2 regions of the Lysinibacillus sp. 10T31 genome follow, and region 1 is predicted to be linked to the other one. Evidence: riboswitches for the same ligand, from Rfam matches in the RefSeq annotation. Region 1 holds a riboswitch; the other holds the start of a gene.

Region 1 (6,333 bases):
CAAAAGGCTATTTGAAGAAGAATGAAACGACCTGTCCTAATAAAGAAGAGATTATGATCACTAAAGATGGCGAGGTACGGTTGGCGAAGTCCTCTGCCAATACCGGTTCTGGTAGCTGATGGATGTTGTAAAAAGTGAGCGTGGCTTTACGTTTGTCGAAATGCTCATTGTCTTATTTATCGTTATGTGTTTGTCAGCAATTGTCGTAAAGTATTCGTTAAAAGCAGCGGAAACTAGAGAACTTGAGCTGTTTTTTACACAAATTCAATTAGATATCCAATATATCCAAACTTATAGTATGCATCACGGGGAGTATATCTCGATGAAGTTTGAGAATTCATCAAAGAGATACATCATTAAAAAGGATATTTTTACAGAATTATTTGAACGACCTTTTCCGAAAGGGGTTGAGGTCATACCTTCTTCAAGTTCAATTTATACGATTATATACAATTACAATGGAAACGTCATGACCCCTGGAACTGTTTATTTTAAAACGCCTCAAGGCACTAAAAAGGTTGTGATTACGTTAGGACGAGGGAGATCGAGAGTTGAATGAATCTGGTTATTCATTTGTAGAAACGATTTTATCAGTAGTCATTGTTATGTTATTATGCATGACATTAATACCGATCAGCTACACGATGAAAACGACTCTTTATAACAAAAAGTTAGAAGTTATCGCAGCTGAAACGGCCTATGAAGGTTTAAAGTGTTATCGCTATTTACAGCAAATGGAAGGCGCTAAAACCATTGAAAATGTAGACTTTCAATGGTCTATGAATGAACAAGGGATATGTGTAAGTTTTCAAAATACGCGAGAATTACGCAAAAAATGTATACAACTGATAGGTGAAGTCGATGAATGAGCGAGGCTATACTTTATTAGAAGCGTTGTTTCAATTAGTTGTTTTTGTGCTTATTGCGCATCTTGTTGTGTTCATTATGCTTTGGTTTGCAGAAATGAAATCAACGGTACTATCTGATGAACAATCAAAGTGGGAGCTTTTTGTTTATGATATGAATATGTATTTAAAGGATATTTCATCATTTACGATTCGACAAGATCAAAAGAGAATAACCTTCCAGGCGGCAGATACCATTCATAATATTGATTGTTATAACGATATTATTCGTGATCAAGTTAATAGTGGTCATGTACCAATGCTAATTGGTATTAATAAATGTCAGTTTCAATTTGAAAAAGATATGTTAACAGTAGCTGTTGAACTTCCAAGTGGTATCAAAAAGGAGCGAACTTTCTATGTTCCAATTATTGAAAAATGACAGAGGGGCTGTTTTTTTAATCGCAATTGCATTATTATTTTTTGTAACTACTTTTGTTCTTACGTATTTTACGTCTTATGAAATTCAGTTTCGAACATATAATGAACTAGAAAAGCTGAATGTTCGAGCTACGATAAATTTATTAGGACAAATTTTGTCAGACAGTGTAGAATCGTAGTTATAAGAAGGTGATTCGAATGCGAAAAATATATTTAGTGGGCTTTATGGGCTGCGGGAAAAGTGCGTTAGGAAGACGTTTAAGCTATTTGTTAAAGATGCCATATTATGATATGGATCGTGAGATTGTTCGGCAGCAGGGAATGACAATTCCACAGATATTTGAAAAATACGGCGAAGCACGTTTTCGAGAAATAGAAACAGAATTTTTGAAAAATTTCCGAGACGAAGCTTGTATTATTTCAACAGGTGGTGGAGTTGCAATCAGTGCTGAAAATCGAAAAATAATGAGACGTAGTGGGCTCGTGTTTTTTTTAGATGCGACATTCGAAGATATATACAAACGAATACAGCATGATCCGAACAGACCAATTGTCCAGAGTTCAACGAAAGAGGAGCTAGAGAAGCTGTATCATTACAGAAGAAGATTCTATCGTGAGACAGGACATATACAAGTGTTAACAGAGGGCAGAACAATCCGCCAAATTCTTGAGTATTTAGTATTCCAAGTCAAAAGATTAAAAGGCGAACAATAATAAAAATAAATCTATTTAATGTTCGTGTTTTAATATAAAATAAAAAATGATTGCCTTTTCAATGCAATTAATGTTAGGATATAGACAAATAAGTAACTAAATGTTCATTGAATACTAAATAGTACCAAGATGAATCTTGGGCGGATGATTGTGCGGGGAGAGCACGTGTAGACGTCACCGAAGGAGCAAATAACAAAATGTTATGAATCTCTCAGGTAAAAGGACTCGTACAAGACGCAACTCTGGAGAGAGCTGTAGTACTACAGCCACCAAAGGGGAAAGCCGGCTGATTGGCATTGTAGTAATGCGAGCCAGTCTGGTGTAACTTTCAGGTTTAAGGACAGAGAATCCCGAAAAGGGGTTCGTCTGTCTTTTTTTATGCCTAAATGTTTTGCTTGTTAATTCCTTATTTAAATGAACAAACAGGGGAAGCATGATTGTACTTATAAAAAGCAGACGAACTACTATCAGTAAAAAATGTAACTACCATTAAGGGGGCAAAAATAATGACGAATGAATTAAAGCGTACACCTCTATTTGAAGAATATGCAAAGTATGGTGGTAAAACAATCGACTTCGGTGGATGGGAATTACCAGTGCAATTCTCTTCTATTAAAGAAGAGCATGATGCAGTACGTAATAGTGCTGGCTTATTTGATGTATCACATATGGGTGAAATTTTAGTAACTGGACCTGATTCACTAGATTTTTTACAAAATCTTTTGACAAATGATATTTCAAAAATTGCAGTTGGCCAAGCGCAATATAATGCAATGTGTTATGAAGATGGTGGCGTTGTTGATGATTTATTAACGTATAAATTAGCAGACAATCATTATTTATTGTGCGTAAATGCGGCAAATATTGAAAAAGATTATGATTGGATGATGGAAAATCAACATCAATATAATGTGACTATCGACAATCAATCAGATGCTTATGCACAAATTGCCCTTCAAGGTCCAATAGCAGAAGAGGTTCTTCAAACATTAACAGACACTGATTTAAAAACGATTAAATACTTCCGTTTCCAAGCAGACGTTGAAGTTGCTGGTCATAAAGCATTAGTATCTCGTAGCGGTTACACAGGAGAAGATGGTTTTGAATTATACGGCTCTCCAGAAGCTATTAAAGCTTTATGGAATGAAATTTTAGAGGCTGGAAAAGACAAAGGCGTTGTTCCAACAGGTTTAGGTTGCCGTGATACACTTCGCTTTGAAGCGGGTCTTCCATTATACGGGCAAGAGCTATCAGCGACAATTTCACCTCTTGAGGCTGGTATTGGTTTTGCTGTGAAGTTAAATAAAGAGGACTTTAATGGTCATGATGCATTAGTGGCACAAAAAGAAAATGGACTGTCACGTAAAATTGTTGGCATTGAAATGATTGATAAAGGAATTCCTCGTCATGGCTACAAAGTGTTTAAGGATGGTAAGGAAATCGGTGAAGTAACAACAGGTACACAGCTTCCTTCCTCTAAACGTAATGTTGGTCACGCATTAATTGACAGCCAATTCGCAACTATCGGAACTGAATTAGAAATCGAAATTCGTGGTAAGCACTTAAAGGTAGTAACTGTTGAAACACCGTTTTACAAGCGTTCAAAATAAAAGTTGAAAAGAGGGACCTACATTTATGAAACATCGTTATTTACCAATGACGGAGCAAGATAAACAAGAAATGTTAGACGTAATTGGCGTATCCTCAGTTGATGAGTTATTTGGGGATATTCCAGAAAAAGTACGTTTTAAAGGCCTATATGATATTAAAGAAGCAAAATCTGAATCAGCTTTATTAAAAGAATTAACGGCACTTGCTGCGAAAAATAAAGATACAAATGCAAACGTATCGTTTTTAGGTGCTGGCGTATACAACCACTATAAACCGATCATCGTGGACCATGTTATTTCTCGTTCAGAGTTTTACACTGCGTATACTCCATATCAACCAGAAATTTCACAAGGGGAATTACAAGCAATTTTTGAATTCCAAACGATGATTGCAGAGCTTACAGGTATGGATCTTGCAAACTCTTCTATGTATGATGGAGGAACGGCGTTAGCTGAAGCAGGTATGCTTGCAGCTGGACATACACGCCGTAAGAAAATTTTAGTATCTGAATCGGTTCATCCTGAGTACCGCGATGTCGTTGCTACATATGCATACGGTCAATCTATTGAAATTGTTACTGTTCCACATAAAGATGGTGTGACAGATGTAGAAGCTTTAAAAGAATTAATTGATGACAATACAGCAGCTGTTATTACACAGTATCCTAACTTCTTTGGTCAAATTGAGGACTTACAAGTAATTGGCGATATTGCACATGAGGCAAAAAGTTTATTTGTCGTATCTTCAAACCCACTTTCACTAGGGGTTTTAACACCTCCTGGTAAGCTAGGTGCTGATATTTGTGTAGGGGACGCACAGGTCTTCGGTATTTCTGAAGCATTCGGTGGTCCACACTGTGGCTTCTTTGCAGTAACAACGAAGCTAATGCGTAAAGTTCCAGGTCGTCTTGTTGGTGAAACAGTAGACGGCGAAGGTCGCCGTGGTTATGTTTTAACATTACAAGCGCGTGAACAACATATTCGTCGTGATAAAGCAACATCTAATATTTGTTCGAACCAAGCGCTTCTTGCACTAGCTGCTTCTGTAGCAATGACTGCTCTAGGTAAGCAAGGTGTTCGTGAAATGGCTATTCAAAATATCGCGAAAACTCGCTATGCTAAAAATGCCTTTGAAGCGGCTGGCTTCACAGTAGCATTCCAAGGTGCGCACTTTAACGAAATCGTTGTGAAGACAAATAAATGTGTGAAAGAAATTAATAAAGGCTTAATTGAAAAAGGTATCATCGGTGGTTATCCTTTAGGTCAAACATATGACTCTCTTAAAAATCACGTGCTAATCGCAGTAACAGAATTACGCACGAAGGAAGAAATTGATGCACTTGTTGCAGAAATGGGGGCTCTTAATGCATAACGAAAATCAATCACTCATTTTTGAAATTTCCAAAGAAGGTCGCGTTGGCTACAGCTTAGAAGCACTTGATGTACCAGAGGTTGAACTTGCAGATTTACTTCCTGCAAACCTAGTACGCGCAGAAGCAGCGGAATTACCAGAGGTATCTGAGCTTGATATTATGCGTCACTATACAGCACTTTCTCGTCGAAACCACGGTGTAGACTCTGGCTTCTACCCTCTTGGTTCTTGTACGATGAAATATAATCCTAAAATTAACGAGGCTGTTGCACGAATTTCTGGTTTTGCAAATGTTCACCCATTACAGGATGAATCAACAGTTCAAGGAGCTATGGAGCTTCTTTACGATCTACAAACTTCATTAGTTGAAATTACAGGTATGGATGAAGTGACATTACAACCAGCCGCAGGTGCACATGGTGAATGGACAGCGTTAATGATGATTCGTGCCTTCCATGAAGCAAACGGTGAAGGTCATCGTAATAAAGTTATCGTTCCTGACTCTGCTCACGGTACTAACCCAGCATCGGCAACTGTTGCAGGCTTTGAAACTATCACTGTTAAATCAGATGATAATGGTTTAGTAGATATTGAAGATTTACGCAAAGTAGTTGGTTCTGATACAGCTGCATTAATGCTAACAAATCCAAATACACTTGGTCTATTTGAAGAAAATATTATCGAAATGGCAGAGCTTATCCACTCTGTTGGCGGTAAAGTATACTATGACGGTGCAAACTTAAACGCAGTTATGAGTAAAGCACGTCCTGGTGATATGGGCTTTGACTGCGTCCACTTAAATTTACACAAAACATTTACAGGTCCTCACGGTGGCGGTGGCCCAGGTTCAGGTCCAGTAGGTGTAAAAGCAGATTTAATTCCATTCCTTCCAAAACCAGTTTTAGTAAGAACAGAGGAAGGATCATATCACTTCGATTACGACCGTCCACAATCAATCGGACGTGTTAAACCTTACTACGGTAACTTTGGTATCAACGTACGTGCATACACTTATATCCGTACAATGGGTCCAGATGGCTTAAAAGCTGTAACAGAATACGCTGTACTAAACGCAAACTATATGATGCGTCGCTTAGAGCCATTCTACGATCTACCATATAACCGTCATTGTAAACATGAATTTGTATTATCAGGTCGTCGTCAAAAGAAACTAGGCGTTCGTACTTTAGATATCGCAAAACGTCTGTTAGACTTTGGCTACCATCCACCAACAACTTACTTCCCATTAAATGTGGAAGAGGCATTAATGATCGAGCCAACAGAAACAGAATCTAAAGAAACATTAGATGCATTCTGCGATAAAATGATCCAAATTGCCGAAGAAGCAGAA
Region 2 (8,364 bases), on a different contig from region 1:
TGTTCAACCATATGCAGAGGTGACATACTTAGTTAGAGCGCCTAAAAAGCATCAAGTACAAGAGATTTATCAACGTGTTAAAAATATTGCTAAAGGCGCAACGCTAATGACTGAAACATCGTTAGAAATCGCCTTTGAGGGAGCTGCATCAAATCTTATTCCAAATAAAACACTTTATGATGCGATGCAAAAACAAATACTTGATTTAGGAATGCCAACTTATTCAATAGAAGATGAGCAGCACGCCCAAGCTATTTTTAATACATTTTCTCCTGAAATTCAGGCAACATCGTTAATTGGTCTAAAGAAAGAAGATGCTGCGCAGTTACAAGGTAAAGTAATTGCTAACCACATCCCAAGTGTCCTTCCTGAGTTTATATTGGGTGGATCAACGGACGTTGGCGATGTAAGCTGGAATGTCCCAACTGTTCAATGTACAACGGTATGTATGGCACTTGGTACACCACTTCATACTTGGCAAGTTGTATCACAGGGGGTTATGCCAATAGCACATAAAGGGATGCTACAGGCTGCAAAAATTATGGCTTGTACTGCTGTTGATTTAATTGACAATCCAGCACTTATTGAAGAAGCTAAAAAAGAATGGAAGGAACGTCTGGATGGGGAGACTTATGTTTCGTTAATTCCAGAAGGTACTATGCCTCCAAAACTGTAAAAAGTTATTCCATATAGAGTCTTCATAGGGTAAACTATGGAGGCTCTGTTTTTGCCTATTATTAAGTTTTTTTAGTAAAGTGTACTTATTGAGTAGTTATGGTGTAAAATGCCGTTTTTTTGAAAGGAGATCACAAAATGCCGACAGATCATATCAATCATAATAACAATCACCTTGCGGCAGAATTGGTGAAACAGTTTCTTCCGTATGCTAAAGAGGGGAAATGTGCAAGCTATATTCCCGCTTTAGCGGAAAAAGATCCAAATCAATTAGCGATTTCGATTATCGGTACTAATAATGAGGAAATGAAAGCCGGAGAGACAACTGAACTATTTACCCTGCAAAGTGTTTCAAAAGTCGTTACATTTATTTTAGCGTGTATGGAACGAGGGTTACCTTATGTTTTAGAACGAGTAGATGTTGAACCTACAGGTGACACCTTCAATTCAATTATTCGTCTAGAGAGCCATCAGCCTGGAAAACCTTTTAATCCAATGATTAATGCAGGAGCAATTACAGTATCCTCTATGCTTGATGGAAATTCTCCGCAAGAGAAGGTATCAAAAATCCTTCAATTTTTAGAACAAATCGTTGGCAAGGAATTAAAGGTTAATGAAGAGGTTTATCAATCTGAGTGGCAAACTGCAAATCGAAACCGTTCATTAGCCTATTATTTAATGGATTCTGGCTTTTTAGATTGTCCTGTTGAAGAGGCATTGGAGGTTTATTTGAAACAATGTGCTATTGAAGTAAACGTTTCGGATTTGGCGATGATTGGTTTAGTAATTGCCAATGATGGCTATCATCCTCATTTAAATAAACAGCTCTTTCCTAAGCAAGTAGCAAAATTAGCGAAGGCATTGATGGTTACTTGTGGGATGTATAATGCTTCTGGTAAATTTGCTGCCTTTATCGGGTTACCCGCAAAAAGTGGTGTCTCTGGAGCAATTTTAGCGGCTGTACCAAGTCATGCAGGCTTAGATTCGCCATTTCCTACTGGCTGTGGTATTGGCATTTATGGACCAGCAATTGACGACATCGGAAACAGTGTAGCCGGAGTGAATCTACTTAAACATATCGCTACCGAGTGGAATATGAATATTTTTTAATCAATCACAAAAAGATGACTTCAGTAAATGCAGTCATCTTTTTTGTGATATTATTTTGCTGGCGCTTCGCTTTTGCACAAAAAAAAGCCCTGAATAGGAACACTTCTTTAAAGTGTCTCTATCCAGGACAATTCACCTTAGCGTATTGGCTTTTTTCTTTTCTTTTTATAAATAATCATTAGTATGATAAACCAAATTGGTGTTAACAGTAATGCGGTACGTGTTGCCTCTGAAATGAACATCACTACTAATAGAAATGCAAAGAAGGCAAGTACTAAATAGTTCACGAACGGAGTGAAAGGTGCCTTGAAAATGGATGCTTCATGAAGTGCACGATTTTTACGTTTATAGATAATATGAGAGATTAATATAATACTCCACACCCAGATAAAGCAAATGGCACTAATTGTTGTAACAACACTAAAGGCGTTTTCAGGCATTACTTTACTTAGTAATGCACCGGCGGAAACTACAATTGCAGACACAACGAGTGCGTTACTTGGTACACTGTTTTTATTGAGTTTTGCAAACTTTGGTGAAGCTTGCTTGTTGTTTCCAAGATTAAAGAGCATGCGACTTGTAGAAAATAAACCACTATTACCAGCTGAAGCTGCGGATGTTAGAACGACGAAATTAATAATACCTGCAGCAATTGGGATACCAGCTAGTGTAAATACTTGTACAAATGGACTACTAGAGGCAGACATTTCATTCCAAGGATTAATGCATAAAATAACGAATAATGCCCCTACGTAGAATAATAAAATGCGAAATGGAATTTTGTTAATGGCAGAAGGAATATTTTTTTTAGGATCGGCCGTTTCAGCAGCAGAAACCCCAACTAACTCGACACCAACAAAAGCGAAAACAACCATTTGGAATGCCATTAGGAATCCGTGTAGGCCATTCGGGAATAACCCGCCATGTGCCCAAAGATTTTCAACAGAAACTGTGCCAGAGCTTGTTTGAAAACCTGTAAATAACATGAATAGTCCAATTACAATCAGTGCAACAATTGTAATGACTTTTATAAGGGCAAACCAAAATTCTAATTCGCCAAATAGTTTTACAGTTAATAAATTCAACATTAATAACAGCACTAAACAGCCAATTGCAGGCATCCATTGTGGTATATCAAACCAATATTGTACATAAACGCCGACAGCAATAATATCTGCCATGGCGGTCATAATCCAGCAGAACCAGTATGTCCAGCCGGTGATGTAGCCTGCCCAAGATCCTATGTATTCGGATGCAAAATCAGTAAATGATGTATAGCCAGCATTTGATAATAACAGTTCGCCTAACGCCCGCATGACGAAAAATAAGGCGGTTCCGACAATGAGATAGGCAAAGATGATGGAAGGTCCAGCTAAAGCAATGGCCTTACCGGAGCCTAAAAATAGACCAGTACCGATTGTTCCGCCAATGGCAATGAGCTGCACATGGCGATTTTTTAAATCACGTTTTAATTGTTGTTGTTCCACGTTGCTCCCCCTCAAAGATACGTAAAAACTATGACTGGAAATAAAAAAGAGACTAGTAGTGACACTAGTCTCGTAAACGACAGAATAACAAATACCGATTGCGAATATTGTATGCAAAAAAGAAAACATTCGTGTGGTATAGCTTTCATGATGAAAGTTGATATTACTCCTCTGTCCTTTTGCCTGAGATAGTGAACCCTTCGGCGACGCAAAATGCGCTCTCTCCAGAACTGCTCCTGCTATAGTGTTATCCATAGCATTCATAGCTTGTATTATATGTCTTGATGACATTATTTTAAGATATTATACATCCTATCAGTGCTACCATAATTATTCAAGGATAAATTTCAGTCATTTTCAGAAAAAAAGAAGATTGGAGTTCGTCTAGGTAAATACTTTACGAAAAATAGTATTTTTAGACATATGTTAATTTAAGGATAATACTTAATTTATGGTATAAAGTGGCGCATCTCCGGAAATTATGAATGCCTTTTGTATAAGTTGATAGGAGTTGAGACTGAGAGACTCCTTGGGGATTAGCAATAGGGGAACGAAGGTAAAAACCATCATCCTGTGATAACGCCTTCGTGACCAACATCGTGTTCGCCCGAGATCCTGCAGCGTAAACGAAGCGGCTCATCGGATGCCTTCAGGAAGCTTTGCTCTGTGCGAAAGCGAAGCGGCAGCTACAATTGTTTTATCTGTGCGAAAGCGTAGCGACAGCAACAACAAAGTGCTCAGTCGGAACGAAAATCAACCACACGTTATGGTGATGAGCTTTTAAAGTGTTAAAGGAGGTGGGTTATTGGAACTAGTATGGGAAGCGTCCTGCATTTTGACTAGGGAATGTGAGTGTAATAAGTATATTACCTCACGTTGCTTTACCTTTTTCTTTAGAACTAACTTGTCAGACGTTAAACAATATATATAATATAGTAGAAACTCAGAATTTTTCGCAAAAAGTAAACCATCTCATAGTCATTTGAGATGGTTTCTTTTTGTATCAATTATGCCTCGGTATAATTGCGTCCGGAATCGGCTTTGTGCTTGCACAAAGAACTCCTTCCCGATTTCCGTGACATCCGCCAGAGGCTTTAATTTCTTTCAGCTGATTTTTAATAGCTGAAAGAAGTTAAAACAAAGTGATATAGGTAAATATAAATAAATTTACTTCGTTTCCATGAGTAGATTTATTTATATGAGTCACTTATGTCTTATCGATTTTTTAATTTTGTTTTTTAGACTTTATTTTACCTGTCCAAGTACGGAAGCCGCCTTGAAGTTGGTAAATTTGGTTGTAGCCACGTTTTTTAAGAAATAGAGCAGCACGTGAGCTACGGCCTGTATTTTGACAGTATAAATATACTGGTAAATCTGGGCGAATTTCTTTGTGACGTTGACGTAGAGTAGTTGAAGGAACATTACGTGCACCAAGGATGTGACCAGCATCAAATTCTTTTTGCTCACGTACGTCGATAAGCTGTGCTTTACGATAGCCTTCAATAAATTGTTCTTGTGTTAGGTTTGTTACGGCTTTTTTTAGTCGTAGGGCGTTGATGCCGATATAAACAATTACAACTACTAAAATAACACCGATTGTGATAAGTATGTTCAACAAAATTTCTTACCCCTTTCTATCTTCTTTATTATTATAAAAGATGCGCTAGCGATAGTCCAATGAGTTTGATAAAATAAATTAGATTGTGGCTAGAATTAATCGATCTAAATTTATGGATGTTATTAGTGAAAGGTTTAAAATCATTCCACTACATTCATAGACTTGGGTGGATGATTACTTCAATAAAGAATAGAACTAAACGCAGAGTGTCAAAATGAGGCTGAGAGTATCCTTTGGGCTTATCTGACGCCACCAAGAAAGCGCCCAGACGGAACGGAAATCAACCCCACGTTATGGTGATGAGATTCATTTTTGTACACGTTAGCTAATGTTCAATTAAATATTTGTAGGAGATGAAAATATGACAACTTGGTATTTTCTTAATTCAGGGAAATGTAGCCCTTCTTTTAATATGGCTTTAGATGAAGCATTACTTGATTGGCACAGTGAAGGTTTAATTCCACCAGTCATTCGTTTTTATGAGTGGGAGCCAGCAACTCTTTCGATTGGCTATTTTCAACAAGCGAAAAGAGATATCAATCTTGAAGCGGTACAAGAACAAGGACTAGGCTTTGTTCGTCGTCCAACAGGTGGTAGAGCTGTTTTACATGAACATGAATTGACATATAGTGTCATTGTTTCTGAAAGCTATCCAGATATGCCTGAATCAGTGACTGAGGCGTATAGAGTGTTAAGTGAGGGTATATTACAAGGTTTTCATAATCTAGGTATGGATGCTTATTTTAGTGTACCTGATACAGAAGAACAAAGAGCAGACTTAAAGAAACCAAAAAGCGCTGTTTGCTTTGATGCACCAAGCTGGTATGAGCTTGTCGTAGAAGGTAAAAAAGTAGCGGGTAGTGCACAAACTCGTCAAAAAGGTGTTATTTTACAGCACGGAGCTATTTTACTTGATTTAGATCAAGAGAAATTATTGTCTGTTTTCAATTTTTCAAGTGAAGAGGCGAAGGACCGTATGCGTAGAAAGATGCCAGAAAAAGCGGTTGCTATCAATAACCTTGTTAAAGAACCAGTGACTATTGAACAATGTGTGACAGCTTTTAGAGATGGTTTTGCAAAATCGTTGCAAATTGATTTAAAACCATTTACACTTTCTGAGGAGCAATTAGAATATGTACATGCACTAGAAGAAAAAAAATATGCATGTGATGATTGGAACTTCAAAAAATAAAAAATGGTATAAGAAAAATATTTTTTTATCGTTCAACCCTTGTAATAACAAGCGGTTCGGATTCTATTCGAAATTGCAAGAGTTGAATTAAAAAACTATATATAGTATCTTTTTTAAAGAAACATACACAATATGTAGTGTTTAACGACACATGATATTGTGTATTTATTATTGTAATGCAGAAAAAAAGGGAGGCAAAACGATGGTACTTACAAATCATCAACCCGAAGTAAACAAATTTGAACAGTTAAACAAAGATATTGAACAATTTCCGCAGGTTCATCCTGTAACATCTGAAATGCACATTACGCATAAAGGTGTATCAAGACTTGTGATGATCGATCGCTATTCGTTTAAGGATACGGAGAAGAAAACGTTAAAAGCCGGTGATTTTGTCGTATTAACAGTGAAGTCAGATCCAAAATTCCCTGCACGTGGTTTAGGGACAATCCAAAAGCTTGATATGTCTACAAAAACAGCAGATATTTTGATTGAGGAAGATTACCGTAGTGCTTTAGATGATCCGAAAGAGCAAGAAACGGGTGTGATTACGCGTTCAATTGACGTGCTAGAAAAGCCTCTTGAAATATTTTATGAACAAATCGCAAAACGAAATGCAACAGGACTTGCTGCTGTTGAAAAAACGCAAGAGAAACGCCAAGAATGGTTTGAGAAGTTTTATGAGCAGTTAGTATCATTAAAATTCATTCCAGCTGGACGAGTTATTTACGGAGCTGGATCTGAAACAGATGTAACGTTCTTCAACTGTTACGTAATGCCATTTGTAGCAGATTCACGTGAAGGAATCAGTGATCACCGTAAGCAAGTAATGGAAATTATGAGCCGCGGTGGTGGTGTAGGGACGAATGGTTCAACATTGCGTCCGCGTAACACTTTAGCACGTGGTGTAAATGGTAAATCATCTGGCTCTGTATCATGGTTAGATGATATTGCGAAGCTGACTCATCTTGTTGAACAAGGTGGCAGCCGCAGAGGTAAGCATAATCTAGGTGCTTCTGCGTAAACAAACCTCGTGAATTGCTGGAAACTCTTTAACGGAAATATTGTCACTTTAATCGAGGTGGGAAATATGGATGTTTATGATGCGAAACAGCCACAGACTTGTTTAATATGTGGTTTTACAATAAATCATAATAAACAAGGTTGGTTTACGTCTCATTTGAAAAATGAGCATAACTTAACGTTAGATAATTATTTAATATCTTATTTTTATCCAATAGAAATGGTTACCTGCCAATATATTTTATGTAATAAAAAGGTAAAATTGAGGCGTGGGATTCCCAATCAATTTTGTAGTAGAAGCTGTCGAGGAAAAGGTGAGCCTTTAACTTGTGTAATTTGTGGAAAACTATTCGATGAAAAACATCGGCAGACTAAAACTTGTAGTAAAGAGTGTGCGAGTAGGCTTCGATCACAAAATACAGGAAAATGGCATAATGAAATGCCAGATGAACAAAAAAGGTTCATTTTGAAAATATCATTTCAAAAACAGCTAAAACTAGAAAAATAAATGGAACTCCTTCATGGAATAGCGGTAAGACAGGGGTTTATAGTGAAGAAACCATCGAAAAGATTCGACAAGCTGCATTAAAGCAACTAGAGAGGGAAACATTTAGAAAAACTAGTATTGAAAAAGCTTTAGAGCATTTCTTAGTTGAACAATCAATCCCCTACAAATATTCCTTCATCTTTGAAGGAGCACAATTTGATTTTTTACTATTAGGGACAAAAATTCTAATTGAATGTGATGGCGATTTTTGGCATGGGAATCCGAAATTTTATTCCACTTTTTATGAAGTTCAAAAGAGGATAAAAGCCAGGGATATTGAAAAAAATCAAATTGCAGCAGCTCACGGTTACACTTTACTCCGTTTCTGGGAAGATGAGATAAAAAACGATTTTGAAAATGTTAAACAACGCATTATAAATGCACTGCTAGCTACAACGTAACTGGAAACGGTAAGCGTGAATGCTTGAAAATAGCAGTGGGATAAAGACAATCAGCAGCCGAGCCTCTTTCAGAGAGGAAGGTTCAACGACCATCGAAAGCACGCTAAGTTAGCGGAAGTGAGTAGAGTAGGAGTGAAGCCACTCCGAAGTGCGAGGACATCTAATAGATGTAAGATATGGTCTCAACTTCTATGGTGACATAGAGAGTGGGTATAGCGAACCCGCGTAAGAAATTGGCACAAATGATTATGCTGGCAGATTGGCATCCTGATATCGTGGAATTTATTATTTCAAAAATGCAAAATCCACGT

Evidence for each region. A riboswitch is a leader RNA that binds a small molecule or an ion and turns the genes downstream of it on or off. The one in region 1 is predicted to bind glycine.
Region 2: it holds a riboswitch for glycine, as region 1 does, so the genes downstream of both, AC1DCY_RS21155 (amino acid permease) here and gcvT (glycine cleavage system aminomethyltransferase GcvT) in region 1, are expected to answer to the same signal.

Annotation. Positions count from the first base shown of each region.
Region 1 covers NZ_JBFTHS010000068.1:513-6,845, reverse strand. Annotated here, with positions in the region: gene AC1DCY_RS24430 (competence type IV pilus major pilin ComGC) at 1-119, shown strand, start outside; gene comGD (competence type IV pilus minor pilin ComGD) at 119-559, shown strand; gene AC1DCY_RS24420 (hypothetical protein) at 552-869, shown strand; gene comGF (competence type IV pilus minor pilin ComGF) at 862-1,287, shown strand; gene AC1DCY_RS24410 (hypothetical protein) at 1,265-1,465, shown strand; gene AC1DCY_RS24405 (shikimate kinase) at 1,485-2,000, shown strand; glycine riboswitch at 2,145-2,237, shown strand; gene gcvT (glycine cleavage system aminomethyltransferase GcvT) at 2,507-3,610, shown strand; gene gcvPA (aminomethyl-transferring glycine dehydrogenase subunit GcvPA) at 3,636-4,982, shown strand; gene gcvPB (aminomethyl-transferring glycine dehydrogenase subunit GcvPB) at 4,975-6,333, shown strand, end outside.
Region 2 covers NZ_JBFTHS010000045.1:26,981-35,344, forward strand. Annotated here, with positions in the region: gene AC1DCY_RS21145 (M20 family metallopeptidase) at 1-676, shown strand, start outside; gene AC1DCY_RS21150 (glutaminase) at 814-1,785, shown strand; gene AC1DCY_RS21155 (amino acid permease) at 1,923-3,272, opposite strand; glycine riboswitch at 3,434-3,510, opposite strand; gene AC1DCY_RS21160 (hypothetical protein) at 3,916-4,056, shown strand; gene AC1DCY_RS21165 (rhodanese-like domain-containing protein) at 4,498-4,887, opposite strand; gene AC1DCY_RS21170 (lipoate--protein ligase family protein) at 5,252-6,082, shown strand; partial or broken gene AC1DCY_RS21175 (ribonucleotide reductase N-terminal alpha domain-containing protein) at 6,285-7,079, shown strand; gene AC1DCY_RS21180 (hypothetical protein) at 7,173-7,613, shown strand; gene AC1DCY_RS21185 (endonuclease domain-containing protein) at 7,790-8,053, shown strand; partial or broken gene AC1DCY_RS21190 (hypothetical protein) at 8,290-8,364, shown strand, end outside.